One region of the Mesorhizobium sp. 43Arga genome, then DNA from elsewhere that is predicted to be linked to it. Evidence: riboswitches for the same ligand, from Rfam matches in the RefSeq annotation. Region 1 holds a riboswitch; the other holds the start of a gene.
The links. Region 1 has a riboswitch for cobalamin ahead of ACWGS8_RS19675 (aromatic ring-hydroxylating oxygenase subunit alpha). Riboswitches for the same ligand answer to the same signal wherever they lie in the genome.
Positions count from the first base shown of each region.

Region 2: it holds a riboswitch for cobalamin, as region 1 does, so the genes downstream of both, bluB (5,6-dimethylbenzimidazole synthase) here and ACWGS8_RS19675 (aromatic ring-hydroxylating oxygenase subunit alpha) in region 1, are expected to answer to the same signal.

Region 1 covers NZ_JBSKBO010000005.1:301,387-309,025, reverse strand. The annotation lists gene ACWGS8_RS19705 (carbohydrate ABC transporter permease) at 1-427, shown strand, start outside; gene bglA (beta-galactosidase BglA) at 432-2,096, shown strand; gene ACWGS8_RS19695 (ABC transporter ATP-binding protein) at 2,126-3,238, shown strand; gene ACWGS8_RS19690 (DUF680 domain-containing protein) at 3,322-3,573, opposite strand; gene ACWGS8_RS19685 (DUF680 domain-containing protein) at 3,641-3,844, opposite strand; gene ACWGS8_RS19680 (DUF680 domain-containing protein) at 3,917-4,117, opposite strand; cobalamin riboswitch at 4,601-4,801, shown strand; gene ACWGS8_RS19675 (aromatic ring-hydroxylating oxygenase subunit alpha) at 4,916-6,163, shown strand; gene ACWGS8_RS19670 (2Fe-2S iron-sulfur cluster-binding protein) at 6,241-7,338, shown strand; gene ACWGS8_RS19665 (alpha-ketoglutarate-dependent dioxygenase AlkB family protein) at 7,436-7,639, opposite strand, start outside.
Region 2 covers NZ_JBSKBO010000004.1:288,899-296,537, reverse strand. The annotation lists gene dxs (1-deoxy-D-xylulose-5-phosphate synthase) at 104-2,017, opposite strand; gene ACWGS8_RS17050 (pirin family protein) at 2,204-3,124, opposite strand; gene ACWGS8_RS17045 (DUF2277 domain-containing protein) at 3,165-3,431, opposite strand; gene ACWGS8_RS17040 (exodeoxyribonuclease VII small subunit) at 3,529-3,780, opposite strand; gene ACWGS8_RS17035 (histone deacetylase family protein) at 3,784-4,710, opposite strand; cobalamin riboswitch at 4,832-5,011, shown strand; partial or broken gene bluB (5,6-dimethylbenzimidazole synthase) at 5,113-5,772, shown strand; gene ACWGS8_RS17025 (hypothetical protein) at 5,865-6,848, opposite strand; gene ACWGS8_RS17020 (TetR/AcrR family transcriptional regulator) at 6,949-7,551, opposite strand.

The sequences.
Region 1 (7,639 bases):
CTATCTCGGTATCTGGCTGGCGCATACCGGCTTCGGCCTGCCCTTTGCCATATACCTTCTGCGCAGTTACATCGCCGGCTTGCCGCGCGAAATCATGGAATCGGCGCGCATCGACGGCGCCAGCGATTTCGAGATCTTCGTCAAGATCGTGCTGCCGCTCTCGTTCCCGGTGCTGGCCTCCTTCGCCATCTTCCAATTCCTGTGGGTATGGAACGATCTCCTGGTGGCGATGGTTTTCCTTGGTACGGAAGCAGACCAGATCGTGCTGACGGCCAAGCTCAATGCGCTGCTTGGCTCACGCGGCGGCGATTGGGAGATCCTGACGACATCGGCCTTCGTGACGATCATCGTGCCGCTGATCGTGTTCTTCTCGCTGCAGCGCTATTTCGTCCGCGGGCTGCTTGCCGGTTCGGTTAAAGGAGGCTGAGACCATGCAATCCGCTTTGAAAGCCAGTTCGAACCCCGACCTCGCCATCGATCGCGACTGGTGGCGAGGCGCGATCATCTACCAGATCTATCCGCGCAGCTACCAGGATTCGAACGGCGACGGCATCGGCGACCTCAAAGGCATCATCGGACGGCTGCCCTACATCGCGGCGCTGGGTGCGGACGCCATCTGGATCTCGCCCTTCTTCAAATCGCCGATGAAGGATTTCGGCTATGACGTCTCGGACTATTGCGACGTCGACCCGATGTTCGGCACGCTGGCCGATTTCGACGCGCTGACGGCGGAGGCGCACCGGCTGGGGCTCAAGGTGATGATCGACGAAGTGCTGTCGCACACCGCCGACATCCATCCCTGGTTCAAGGAAAGCCGATCGAGCCGCGGCAATCCCAAGGCCGACTGGTATGTCTGGGCGGACGCCAGGCCCGACGGCACGCCGCCCAACAACTGGCTGTCGATCTTCGGCGGGTCGGCCTGGCAGTGGGACACCAGCCGCCAGCAATACTACCTGCACAATTTCCTGGCCGAGCAGCCCGACCTCAACTTCCACAACCGCGAAGTCCAGGACGCGCTGCTCGACGTCACCCGCTTCTGGCTGGAACGCGGTGTCGACGGCTTCCGCCTGGACACGATCAATTTCTACTTCCACAGCCAGGGCCTGGAAAACAATCCGCCGCTGCCGCCTGAAGAACGCAACGACCAGACCGCGCCCGCGGTCAATCCCTACAACTACCAGGACCATCTCTACGACAAGAGCCGTCCGGAAAACCTCGGCTTCCTCGAACGCTTCCGCGCTTTGCTCGACGAATATCCGGCAACCGCCGCTGTCGGCGAGGTCGGCGATTCGCAGCGCGGGCTGGAAGTCGTGGCGGCCTATACGGCCGGCGGCAAGCGCGTGCATATGTGTTATTCCTTCGACTTCCTGGCGCCGGAAAAGATCAGCGCCGCCAAGGTGCGTTCGGTGCTGGAGGCCTTCGGCAAGGTCGCCAGCGACGGCTGGTCGTGCTGGGCGTTTTCCAACCATGACGTGATGCGTCCGGCTTCGCGCTGGGCCGCCGGCGAGGCCGACCCTGTCGCCTATCTCAAGGTCATCTCGGCATTGCTGATGTCGCTGCGCGGCTCGGTCTGCATCTACCAGGGTGAGGAACTCGGGCTGGGCGAGGCCGAATTGCGCTTCGAGGATCTGCAGGACCCCTATGGCATCCGCTTCTGGCCGGAATTCAAGGGCCGCGACGGCTGCCGCACGCCCATGGTGTGGGATGGCGGCGCCAAGAATGGCGGCTTCTCCCAGGCCAAGCCCTGGCTGCCGGTGCCGGCAAAACATCTGGCGCAGGCGGTCGATGTCCAGCAAGGCGACCAGGCTTCACTGCTCGAGCACTATCGGCGCTTCCTGAGCTTCCGCCGCGCCCACCCGGCGCTGGCCAAGGGCGACATCACCTTCATCGAGAGCGAGGGCGACACCGTCGCCTTCACGCGCCGCGCCGGCAATGAGCAGGTTGTCTGCGTCTTCAACCTCGGCGCCAAGCCGGCCAAGGTTGACCTTGGCAGGCGATCCCTGCAACCTTTGCCGGGACACGGGTTTTCCGGTCAGGCGAACCCCGGTTCGGTCGAGCTTGGCGGCTATGGCGCCTGGTTCGGGCGCATCGACTGAATTTTTGCGAAATCACTGGGAGGAAACCAATGGCCGATGTCAATTTGAGGCAAGTGAAGAAGTCCTACGGCAATCTCAACATTCTCCACGGCATCGACCTCGATATCAAATCGGGCGAGTTCATCGTCTTCGTCGGTCCATCGGGCTGCGGCAAGTCGACCTTGCTGCGCTCGATCGCCGGGCTCGAGGAAATCACGTCAGGCGAGCTCAAGATCGATGGCGAAGTGGTCAACGATGTGCCGCCGTCCAAGCGCGGCATCGCCATGGTGTTCCAGTCCTACGCGCTCTATCCGCATATGACGGTCTACGACAACATGGCGTTCTCGATGAAGATCGGCAAGGAAAACAAGGCCGAGATCGACCGCCGCGTGCGCCAGGCCGCGGAAATCCTGCAGCTAACCAAATATCTCGACCGGCTGCCCAAGGCGATGTCGGGGGGCCAGCGCCAGCGTGTCGCCATCGGCCGCGCCATCGTGCGCAATCCTAAAGTGTTCCTGTTCGATGAGCCGCTGTCGAACCTTGACGCCGCACTGCGCGTCGCGACCCGCATCGAGATCGCCAAGCTCAAGGAATCGATGCCCAACACGACGATGATCTATGTCACCCACGACCAGGTCGAGGCGATGACGCTGGCCGACCGCATCGTGGTGCTGAAGGATGGCCATGTCGAACAGGTCGGCACGCCAATGGACCTTTACAAGAAACCCGGCAATCTGTTCGTCGCCCAGTTCATCGGCTCGCCGGCCATGAACATCCTGCCGGCAACCATCGACAAGACCGGCAACCCGACCGTCGTCAACCATGTCGGCGGCCGCAAGGCGACGGTGCCGATCACGACGCCCGCCTCGGCCAAGGGCGCGGCGGTCAGTTTCGGCGTGCGGCCGGAAGACCTGATGATCGCCAGCGGCGCGGACTATCTGTTCGAGGGAACGGTCGATTATATCGAGCAGCTCGGCGAGGTTCAGCTGGTTTATGTCGACATCGGCCGCGCCGACCTGCCGCTGGTGACCAAACTGCCGGGCAATGTCGAGGTCAAACGCGGTTCGGCATTGCGGCTGAGCGCCAACGCCGAGGACCTGCATATCTTCGATGCCGACGGACATTCCTTCGCGCTGCAAAGGCCGGAAGCAAAAGCGGCCTGAGGCCGCCAGCGCTAACGGGTCAAGGCGACAAAAAAAGCGGCGGGCCAGGCCCGCCGCTTTTTTTGGAAAGTCAGCTTCGGCTGTTAACGGCCGAAGAGGTTCCGGTCGCTACCCTGAGGAGCTGACTTCTGCACGTCGCCCGACGAATTGAGCAGCTTGTAGACAGGCGAGCCGTTCTCGCGGATCGAAGCCGTACGCGAGTTGTCAATCGAAGTTACGGAGGGCGAAGTTACGGCCGGCTGGTTGGCGCCTTTTGAGCCAAAATTGTCGCTGCCAGCGAAGGCGCTGCCGGAGATGGCCAGAACGGCGGCGGCAGCAAGGATGATCTTGTTCATGTTAGTCTCCTGAATTTCTGGATTTCGCAGGAATGGCCGGGCGAGCCGCCATTCCTGTAAACCGGCATTACCTGCCGAAGAGGTTGCGGTCAGCGCCCTGCTGAGCAGGCACCTGGGTGGCCGGAGCCGACTTGTCGACCGAAGCTGTGTAGGAATGGTCGACCGTAGCGGTCGGCTGGTTGGCGCCGTCGGAGCCAAAATTGTCGCTGCCCGCGAAAGCGCTGCCGGAAATGGCCAGGACGGCGGCCGCAGCAAGGATGATCTTGTTCATGTTGGTCTCCTGAATTTCTCAGAGTCGGCCAGAGCGGCGGGCGAAGAGCCTGCCATTAGCCGGCACCTGTTGTTAGTTGTTGCCGAAGAGGTTGCGATCGGCGCCCTGGGCAGGCGTCTGAGCAGCCGGTTCCGACTTCTTGGTCGAAGCGGTGTACGAGCTGTCGACGGCAGCAGTGGCTGCAGGGGCATTCGAACCATAGTGGTCGCTACCAGCGAAGGCGCTGCCGGAAATGGCCAGAAGGGCGGCGGCAGTGAAAACAATCTTTTTCATTTTTAGTACTCCAGTATTTTTTCCGTCCGTCTAGCGGCGTGTCTTGGGATTGAAATCGCGTCGTTCGGACTGCCTCGATGTGGGAAAGCCAGATCGCCGTTTCCAATCACGAAGTTGTTCCGTGTGGACCAAGAATCCACCACTTGAAATTGTGCCAGGGGCTCCCAAGTCAAACATTTTTCCTACTGATATCAGTTGTTTAGTTAAAACCAGCCGCAAGATCACAGACTGTATCGGAGGCCCAGCGTTCACACCCTCCTGCACGCACCGTCAACAGAAACGAACCGTTCGGTTCGATTTTAGAATCTGCTAATAGTCACTTTTCGAAACCGTTAACCTTTTTTGCTCCCTTTCCGGGTCGATTTTGACGGTCGGTACAATCGATTTTCGTGACGGCTGTCCGTGACCTGATCGTTGCGCATGCGTGTCGCGCCACATGGATGCGATGTCGCTTTCATGCCGATGTCGCAAACGCCGTCGTGATTAGATCATGTCATCTCAGGTGCCGCTTCGTGACGACGAGGCGGAGAATTGGGAAGCCGGTCAAAGTCCGGCGCTGCCCCCGCAACGGTGGTGGAGTTCAAGTCGCAACGGGAGACCACTGGGCGAAAGCCTGGGAAGGTGTCGCGACCGTCCGCAAGGACACTCCAGAGCCCGGAAACCAGCCCGAGAATTTGAACTCGACTGATCGCGGTGGGCGGTCAAGAGGCGGATGCTGCATGCCCGGCGCTCGCCGGCGCGTGGCCGATCCTTCCTCAATCACCACCATAGTCAGTCCTTGAACGAAGAGGACAGGACATGGACGCGCGCAACGATATGCTGAGGCTCTTGAACAGCCGCAGAGAGGGCTTCTCGCTCGAGCAGCCCTTCTACACCGATCCCGACTTCTTCAAGCTCGACATGGAGCTGATCTGGTATCGCGACTGGCTGTTCATTGGCCATGATTGCGAACTGCCCAAGCCCGGCAGCTTCATCACCGTGCAAATCGGCGACTATCCGGTCGTGCTGGTGCGCGATCAGCAGGGCAGGATCAACGCCTTCCACAATTCCTGCCGCCATCGCGGCAGCCGCGTCTGCAACACCGACAAGGGCATGGCCGCCAAACTGGTCTGCCCCTATCACCAGTGGACCTATGAGTTGGACGGAAGGCTGCTGTTTGCCCGCCAGATGGCCGAAGGTTTCGACAAGAGCCAGTTCGGCCTGAAGCCGGTCGCCTGCGAAAGCGTGGCTGGCTATATCTTCATCTGCCTGGCCAAGGAACCCGCCGACTTCGCACCGATGCGGGCGATGATCGAACCCTATCTCAAGCCGCACCGGCTCAGCGAAGCAAAGATCGCCTTCGAGAGCACCATCGTCGAGAAGGGCAACTGGAAGCTCGTCTGGGAAAACAACCGCGAGTGCTACCATTGCGCCGGCAACCATCCAGAGCTTTGCAAGACCTTCCCGGAAGCCCCGACGGTGACCGGCGTGCAAGGCGCCGACAGCGATCCGGAGATGCTGGCACACTGGGCCAAATGCGAGGCGGCAGGCCTGCCGAGCAAGTTCCGCATCGACCCGGCTGGACAATACCGCGCCACCCGCGCGCCGCTGCTGCGCGACGCGGTCAGCTACACGATGACGGGCAAGCGGGCGGTGAAGAAGAACCTGTCCGACAGCGTCTCGGCCGACCGCATCGGCACGTTGATGCACTATCATTACCCGACGACCTGGAACCATATCCTGATCGACCATGCCGTCACCTTCCGCGTGCTGCCGATCAGCGCCACGGAAACCGCGGTGACGACCAAATGGCTGGTGCACAAGGATGCGATCGAGGGCGTCGACTACGATCTTGCCGAACTCACCCATGTCTGGACCGAGACCAACGACCAGGACCGCCGCATCGTCGAGGAAAACGCTTTCGGCATCCTGTCGCCGGCCTATGAACCCGGCCCTTATTCGGAGCTGCACGAGGGCGGTGTGATCCAGTTCGTCGACTGGTACGCCCGCTTCATCGGTCCGCGTCTTGCCGACGACGGCCGGCCGGCCCTGCGCAGCGTTGCCTAGCGCATGGCGCCCAAAAGTGTTCCGCGGTTTTGGGATGACGCCATGCGCAAAATGAAAGGACAAGAGGGATGAATGCGATGACGGATCTTGGCCTCTATCGCCATCTCGACCAGATGGCGCCCTGGAACGACAGGCTGCAGGTGCTGGAAGTGATCGGCGTCAGCGACGAGGCGCCTGACGTCAAGACCTTCACCTTCCGCTCCGACAACCAGACCTGGTTCCGCTATAAGCCGGGCCAGTTCGTGACGCTGGAACTGCCGACGCCGGATGGGCCGCTGATGCGCACCTATACGCTGTCGTCGTCGCCGTCGCGGCCGTTCTCGATCGCGGTGACGGTGAAGGCGCAGGCAGGCAGCATCGGCACACGCTGGATGTTCGATCACCTTGTGCCCGGTTCGCACGTCAAGGCCTATGGACCGAACGGCGACTTTTCCCTGCACAGCCACCCGGCCGCCAAATATCTGTTCATCTCGGCCGGTTCCGGTGTGACGCCGATGATGTCGATGCTGCGCTGGCTGAACGATTGCGCGCCATGGACCGATGTCGGCTTCGTCAATTGCGCGCGGCGCCCGGAAGAGATCATCTTCCGCAAGGAGCTCGAACTGCTCGGCGGCCATATGCCGGGCCTGTCGCTCGGCTTCATGATCGAGGAGCGATCGAGCCGCGAGGGCTGGTACGGCCATATGGGCCGCATTGACGCGATCCGGCTGCCGCTGCTGGCGCCCGATTTCCGCGAACGCGAGATCTTCTGCTGCGGGCCGGACCCTTTCATGCGCGCCGTGCGCGGCATGCTGGACGCCGCCGGCTTCGACATGACGAAGTATCACCAGGAGAGCTTCGCCGCACCCGCGGTGGAGGAAATCCCGGCACCGTTCGCAGCGCCCGGGGAAGACGGCGTGGCCGTTCCCGTCGAAGCAACGCCGATCCGCTTCGCGCTTTCGGGTGTCGATGCCGAGTGCGTCGCCGGCCAGACAGTGCTGCAGACGGCGCGCGCCTCTGGCGTGCGGATCCCCGCTGCCTGCGAATTCGGCCTATGCGGAACCTGCAAGGTGAAGAAAGTCTCCGGTGCCGTCGAGATGAGCCACAATGGCGGCATCCTCGATCACGAGATCGATGACGGCTTCATCCTTGCCTGTTGCTCGAAGCCGCTTTCGGCTCTCGAAATCGAGGCGTAACCCGCTCGCGCCCCACGGATCCCGAAATTGCGGGCGCGATGGCGATGCCGTGGCGCTCCACCTGGCAGCCTCGATTGGGACTTGCATCAAGATCGGCTTATGAGGCGTTCTCGTGCGGCTTCGTCACCCGCCGCAGCGTCAGATTGATCCTGCCGCCATTCTTGAGCAGCGCCGAGGTCGAGGGATAGATGCGGTCGACGCCGTGGAAGGCGAGACGGCCCTCGCCTCCAAGCACGACGACGTCGCCGCTCTTCAGCCTGAACGACTTGGTGGCGCCCTCGCGCGTCGTCTGGCCGACCCG
Region 2 (7,639 bases), on a different contig from region 1:
AAACGCCAAACGGCAGTGTTAACAATGCGTTACGAAATCAAGCCGGCAAACTGATTCAAGCGCTTGAGGTTTTGAGTCAGGCGCGCTGGGCGAGACTTTTAATTCAGGCGCGCTGGGCGCGGGCCGTATGATCGAGCGCGGTGAAAACGGTGCGCACGATGCCGGCGGCATCGAGCCCGGCATCGGCATACATCTTTTCCGGCTTGGCGTGGTCTGTGAACACGTCTGGCAGCACCAGCGGGCGCACTTTCAGGCCGCTTTCCAGCAATCCTTCATGGGCGAGGAACTGCAGCACATGGCTGGCGAAGCCGCCAATGGCGCCCTCTTCCACCGTCACCAGAACCTCGTGCGAGCGGGCCAGCCGGCGGATCAGATCCTCGTCGAGCGGCTTGGCGAAGCGGGCATCGGCAACGGTGGTGGAGAGCCCTGCCGCACCCAGTTCCTCGGCAGCGATCAGGCAATCCTGCAAGCGCGTGCCGAAGGACAGCAGCGCCACCTTTGTGCCTTCCCTGACGATGCGGCCCTTGCCGAGTTCGAGAACCGAGCCGCGCTCCGGCATGTCGACACCGACGCCATTGCCGCGTGGGTAGCGGAAGGCGATCGGGCCGTCATCATAGATTGCGGCGGTGCGCACCATATGGCGCAGTTCCGCCTCATCAGCGGCCGCCATCACGACAAAGCCCGGCAGGCTCGCCAGGAAAGTGGTGTCGAAGGCACCGCAATGGGTGGCGCCATCGGCGCCGACGAAGCCGGCGCGGTCGATCGGGAAACGCACCGGCAGTTTCTGAATCGCGACATCATGGACGACCTGGTCATAGGCACGCTGCAGGAAGGTTGAATAGATCGCCGCGAACGGCTTGTAGCCTTCGGTCGCGAGACCAGCGGCGAAGGTCACCGCATGCTGCTCGGCAATGCCGACATCGAACGTCCTTGACGGGAACACTTCGCCGAACAGATCAAGCCCCGTGCCGCTCGGCATGGCGGCGGTGACGGCGACGATACGGTCGTCCTCGCGGGCTTCCTGGATCAGGCTTTCGGCGAACACCTTGGTGTAGGCCGGTGCGTTGGCCGGCGCCTTGGCCTGCGCGCCGGTGATGACGTCGAACTTGTTGACGCCGTGATATTTGTCGGCGGCTTCTTCCGCCGGCGCGTAGCCCTTGCCCTTCTGGGTGACGACATGGATCAGCACCGGGCCTTCGCCATTGTCGCGGACATTCTTCAGCACCGGGATCAGATGTTCGAGATTGTGACCGTCGATCGGGCCGATGTGGTAGAAGCCGAGTTCCTCGAACAAAGTGCCGCCGGTGACGTAGCCGCGCGCATGCTCGACCGCTCTTGTGATCGCGCGATCGGCGCGCTTGCCGAGATAGGATGTCAGCTTCTTGCCGAAGTCGCGCAGGCCGGCATAGGCCTTGCCCGAGGCGAGCCGCGCCAGATAGGCGCTCATCGCACCGGTCGGCGGCGCGATCGACATGTCGTTGTCGTTGAGGATGACGATGAGCCGGGCATCGAGCGCGCCGGCATTGTTCATCGCCTCATAGGCCATGCCGGCCGACATGGCGCCGTCGCCGATCACGGCGATGACATTGTTGCGGCCGCCGGAGAGGTCGCGAGCGGCGGCCATGCCGAGGCCGGCCGAGATCGATGTCGAGGAGTGGGCGGCGCCGAAGGGATCGTATTCGCTCTCGGCGCGGCGGGTGAAGCCGGACAGGCCACCTTCCTGGCGTAGCGTGCGGATGCGGTCGCGGCGGCCGGTCAGGATCTTGTGCGGATAGGCCTGGTGGCCGACATCCCAGATCAGCCGGTCGTCAGGGGTGTTGAAGACATAGTGGAGCGCCACCGTCAGTTCGACCACGCCGAGGCCGGCGCCGAGATGGCCGCCGGTGCGCGACACCGCGTCGACCAGTTCGAGGCGAAGCTCGGAGGCCAGTTGCGGCAGTTCGCTTTCGTCAAGCGCGCGCAGATCCGCCGGAATGCGGACCTTGTCGAGTAGCGGCGTATGCGGCGTTGCGTTCACGGGTGCTCAGGCTTTCTGTTCAACGGCGGGATAGGCCGCCGGCCGGCGAAAGTAAATGCGTGTCAGTGACGCGGGCCTGTCCCCCAAAAGGATAGCGCGTCGAAGCAGCTTATGCGACGCGCTTTCAAGTCCTTGTTTTCGTGTGTATCGTGGTCCCGAAACCGGGCCGCTTTTGGGCAAGGTTCATTAGTTTTCTGGCAGCGGGATGAACTCTTTCTCATCTCCAGGAACGATATCGAAGCGGCCCGTCTTCCATTCCTGCTTGGCCTGCTCGATGCGCTCCTTCGACGAGGAGACGAAATTCCACCAGATATAGCGCTGCGAGCCGAGCGAGGCGCCGCCGAACAGCATGAAATGCGCACCGGTTTGCGACGATATGATGATCTCGTCACCAGGCCGGAACACCAGCAGCCGCTCGGCCGGAAAGACGTCGCCCGAAATCGCGACCTCGCCTTCCAGCGTGTAGACGGCGCGCTCCTCCGCATCGGCCGGGATCTTCACGCTGGCGCCGGGCGCCAGTCGGAGGTCGGCATAGAGTGTCTCGGTGTCGGCCCGTACCGGGGAGCGCAACCCTTGAAAATCCCCGATGACGATGCGGCCGCGGACACCTTCGCTGTCGATCTCGGGCAACCGCAAGGCACCGGTGTTCTCGAACACCGGCGCCACTTCCTCCTTGTTGTCGGGCAAGGCCAGCCATGTCTGCAGGCCGGAGATCGACATCGGCGCGCCGCGCAGTTCCTCCGGCGTGCGCTCGGAGTGCACGATGCCACGGCCGGCGGTCATCAAATTAACGTCGCCGGGCTGGATCACCATTTCGGTGCCAAGGGAATCGCGATGACGAATCTTGCCGTCGAACAGGTAGGTCACGGTCGACAGGCCGATATGCGGGTGAGGACGGACGTCGAGAGCCTGTCCTGCCCGCAGGATCGCCGGACCCATGCGATCGAAGAAGATGAACGGCCCGACCAGCCGCCTCCTGGCGGTCGGCAGCGCGCGACGCACCTCGAAGCCGCCAATGTCCTTGGCGTTCGGGATGACCATCAGCTCGATCTGGTCGCTGGCAAAGGCGTCGCCGGCTTCAGGGTCTTTTCCGGGAAAGAAGCTCATGGACTCTCCTTGTCAGCGGTCGGTGGCCGCTTTAGCCGCGTCAGGCGAAGCGGATCGCCGCCTTCGCCCGCAGTTTGGCCGCCACCTCTTCGCGGTTGCGCGGATGCTGATGGGTTTCAAGCGAATCGAGCAGTTCGCGCGCCGATGCCGCAATGGCTTCGACGGCGTGGTCAAACGCATGCTGGTTCTGTTTCGAGGGCCGTGTCGTTCCGCTCAGCTTGCGGACGAACTGAAGGGCCGCGTCGCGGACTTCATCATTGGTTGCCGGCGGGTCAAAATTGAACAGGGTCTTGATGTTTCTGCACATCGCTTCCGTATCTCCTCTTGTCCTGGAGCCGTTTCAGGCGGGACGAGCTTAATCCTCAACCTTGATCGTGTCCAAAACCGGTAGGCTGCTCCGTGCCTCAATCCGCGTCGAGCGGCTCGGTTCCGACCGGCTTGCCGTCGCGCGACAGCCTGATCTTCTCGACCTTGTCCTCGGCCGCCTTCAGCAGGCGGTCGCAATGCGCCTTCAGCGCCTCGCCGCGCTCGTAGATCTTGATCGACTGGTCGAGCGGCACGTCGCCACGCTCCAGATCATCGACGATCTTCTCCAGCGCGTCGAGCGCCTGCTCGAAGCTCATCGCCTTGACGTCTTCGTTGGTTTCACCAGCCATCATTCATCCTTTCATCAGTCGCCCGACATGGGCGGCGACCGAAAATGCCAGTCCCTGCAGATCGTAGCCGCCCTCGAGCAGGCTGACGAGCCGGTTGCCGCTGTGGCGCGCGGCACGCTGCACCAGCTGGCCGGTCGCCCAGTCGAAATCGTCCTCGGTGAGGTTGATCTCGGCCAGCGGGTCGCGATGGTGCGCGTCGAACCCGGCTGAAATGATGATCAGATCGGGCGCGAAATTGTCGAGCGCCGGCAGCACGCGCGACAGGAAGGCATCGCGAAACACCTCGCTGCCGGTCTGCGGCGCCAAAGGCGCGTTGACAATGTTGCCGGCGCCGGTCTCGTTCTTCGCGCCGGTGCCGGGATAAAGTGGCATCTGGTGCGTCGAGCAATAGAGCACCGAGGGATCGTCCCAGAAGATATCCTGCGTGCCGTTGCCGTGATGCACATCCCAGTCGACGACCGCGACACGCTCGGCGCCATGCTTGTTCTGCGCATAGCGCGCAGCGATCGCCGCCGTGTTGAAGAAGCAGAAGCCCATGGCGGTGGCCTTTTCGGCATGGTGGCCGGGCGGCCGGGCGGCGACGAAGACATTGTCGGCACGGCCGGCAAAGACGTCGTCGACGGCGGCGTTGGCGGCGCCGATCGCGGCGATCACCGCCTGCCAGCTCTTCGGGCTGGCGGTGGTGTCGGCATCGATGCGGGCAATGCCCTCTTCGGGAATCGCGGCTCGCACACGGGCGACGAAATCGGCGGGGTGGGCGTAGAGGATGGTGGCCTCGTCGCCCTCCGGCGCCTTGACGCGATCGAGCGCGGCAAAGGCCTCGTCATCAAGTACGCGCTCGATGGCGCGCAGGCGGTCCGGCCGCTCGGGGTGACCGGGCGGCGTGATGTGCTCAAGGAAGATCGGATGCGTGTAGAGACGGGTTGTCATGCTCCCTATCTAGTGCCCCGGTGCAGCGATGGCCATGCATTGCAGCTTGATGACTGGGGAAAATCGCGCCTGCGTCCATTGGCGTCGCTGCGGGGATTGGCGCAGCCGCGGCTTCGGCGTAAGGTCGCCGTCACTGCCTGGTGCCCGCCGCAAGCGGGAGAATCGGGAACACGGTTGAACTCCGTGGCGTGCCCAACGCTGTGAGGGGGACCGCGCCGGTATATGCCACTGTCGATGACGGGAAGGCACCGGACGCGGGTTGATCCCGAGCCAGAAGACCGGCCTGGCAGGCATCGTCATCCGCATGGTCAGGCGGCTGGCATCAGAGCCACGTGCGTCCACTCGGACGCACAAAGTACGCTCTGGCGGTGTGAAACTATTGCAATCGCAAGGGGACGAGCGATGCCGGAACACATGACCGCTCCTATGGGCGACGGATTTGACCAGATGGCGCGTGACGCGGTCTATCGCGCCATGTTCACGCGGCGCGACGTGCGCAGCCATTTCCTGCCCGACGCGCTCGATGACGCGGTGCTGGCGCGGCTTCTGCTTGCCGCTCACCACGCACCGTCGGTCGGCTTCATGCAGCCGTGGAATTTCATCGTCATCCGCGACGCCGCGCGGCGGGCTGATGTGCGCGACCTGTTCCTGGCCGCGCGCGAACAGGAATTGCCTGAAATCGAAGTGGAAAGACAGGCGCTCTACCGCAAGCTCAAGCTTGAAGGCATCTGCGAAAGCGCCCTCAACATCTGCATCACCTGCGACCGCGAGCGCTCAAAAAACTCGCCGCTGGGACGCTGGCACAATCCGGAGATGGATCTCTACAGCGCGGTCTGCGCGGTGCAGAATTTCTGGCTGGCCGCGCGCGCCGAAGGCGTCGGGGTCGGCTGGGTCAGCATCATCGAGCCCCAAGCGTTGAAGAGCCTGCTGTCCATTCCCGAGCACGTGACGCCGATCGCCTATCTCTGCGTCGGCCGGGTTTCCGAGTTCGCACCCAAACCCGACCTTGAAACACACGGCTGGGGCCGGCGGCTGCCGCTGCCCGAACTGATCATGAGCGAGACTTTTTGCGGGCAAGGTGAGGCGCCGCTCAAGTCAGCGGTGGCGCGCCTCAACGCCTCCGATGCCGCGCCGACGACCACATGCCCGGCTGATCAGCGCGTCGCGCCAGCCGTGCCCCAGCGCGAGCCACCAAAGGAGGCCAGCGCCTTGTCCTTCAATTCCCGGAACTTCGACGACGCCTCGGCCAGTCTGATATCCCAGGCGGGGTCAGGCACCTGGCCGGCGATGGTCTTGAAATAGACCTGCATCAGGCAAGCGATGGCGAAGGGCTCGATGAAGGCCGCCTTGAAGGCCCAGGCGAAGACGATGGCGAGCACGAAGGCCCAGCCGGCGAGTTGTCCGGGCATGATGAAGAGAATGGCGCCGGCCGGAGCCAGCATAGCCAAGAAGATGACGAAGGACACGCCCCACATGATGACCGCCAGCCAGACCGCATTCTTGACCATGGTCTTGCCGTTCTGGGCATAGAGCACCACGCCTTGGCGCGCCGTCTCGAAGGGCGAGGACGAATTGATGCGGATGTTGTAGCCGAGGATGATCTCGTCGACATAGGTCAGCGACAGGCGGATCACCGTGTTGATGAAGGAGACCAGGCCGCTCAGGCCCGGAATGGGCAGGAAGGCGGCAATGCCGCCGAGCAGGCCGGTGATGGCGCGGATGGCGCCCTTGACCAGTTGGTCGACGACGAAAAGGATGTTGGCCTCGGCGAAACGCTCGGTCACGACCTGCCTGGCATAGGCGATCTGGTTCTGGCCGTCGGGGACATCCCGGCCGTCGATCAGATGGACCATAACGGCGATATGGCCGGCCTTGACGACGTAGAGAATGTATTCGCGGATCCAATAGACGGCGATCGAAACGACGCCGAAGCCGACCACGCCGCCCCAAAGGGCAAAAGACATCGGCCCGTCAGGATCGGTGGAGATATGGCCGACGCCGTAGCCGACCGACGCACCGGTGCCGGTCGCCACGATATAGGCCAGCGTGATGCCGAAATAGATGATCATGCGAAAGACAATGAAGGGCCAGGTCCGCATCATGATGGACACCGACCTGCCGATATCGAAATCCCACATGCCCGAATCTCCCCTCAGAGATGGCTGGGAAGGATGCGCTCAGCCTCGCGATTGTCAATCGCGGGCTGTGATCAGCGGGGCGCCCAACGAGGATTTAGTTCTATTGCAAAGCTGGTTTTCTGAGCAGTCCCTCGAGCAGTTGCTTGAACGCCGCAACGACGATCTTCGACGTCGCTTCGGGGTCGTTCGAATTGGCGATCCGCTGCGCCGCCTGGCTGCTCGCCCCGTTGATCAGCCGCGCGGCGGTCTCGGGGTCGACGCTCGGGACGACCACCCCTTCCCCCTGCAGTGCGGTCAGATGATCGGTCATTGAACCGACGCAGGCATTGGCATTCGGCCATTGTGCCGGATCGCCCAGCACGGCCGGACCGTCGCGGAACATGATGCGCTGGATTTCCGGCTCCAGCGCCATTTCGATATAGGTCGTGCATTCGTCGACGAAGTGCTGCCAGCGGGTCGGCGCTCTCGACGCGACCTCATTCACCCGGGCCGCCATCTCGCCGTCGATTTCGGCGATAACGGCCTCCAGCAGCCCCTTCTTGTCGCCGAAGTGGTGATAGAGGGCGCCGCGCGTCAGCCCGGCCGATGCCGTGAAATCATCCATCGACGCTTCGGCATAACCGATCGTGCCAAAGGCCTGGCGGGCGGCGGCGATCAGCTTGGCGCGCGTCTCGGCGATCATTTCCTTGCGGGGTCTGTGCATTTCCGTCTGGTCCTATTCACATACGCTTCGTATGCCAATTGACATACGTCACGTATGCCCTATCTAGTTCTCATACGCTTCGTATGTA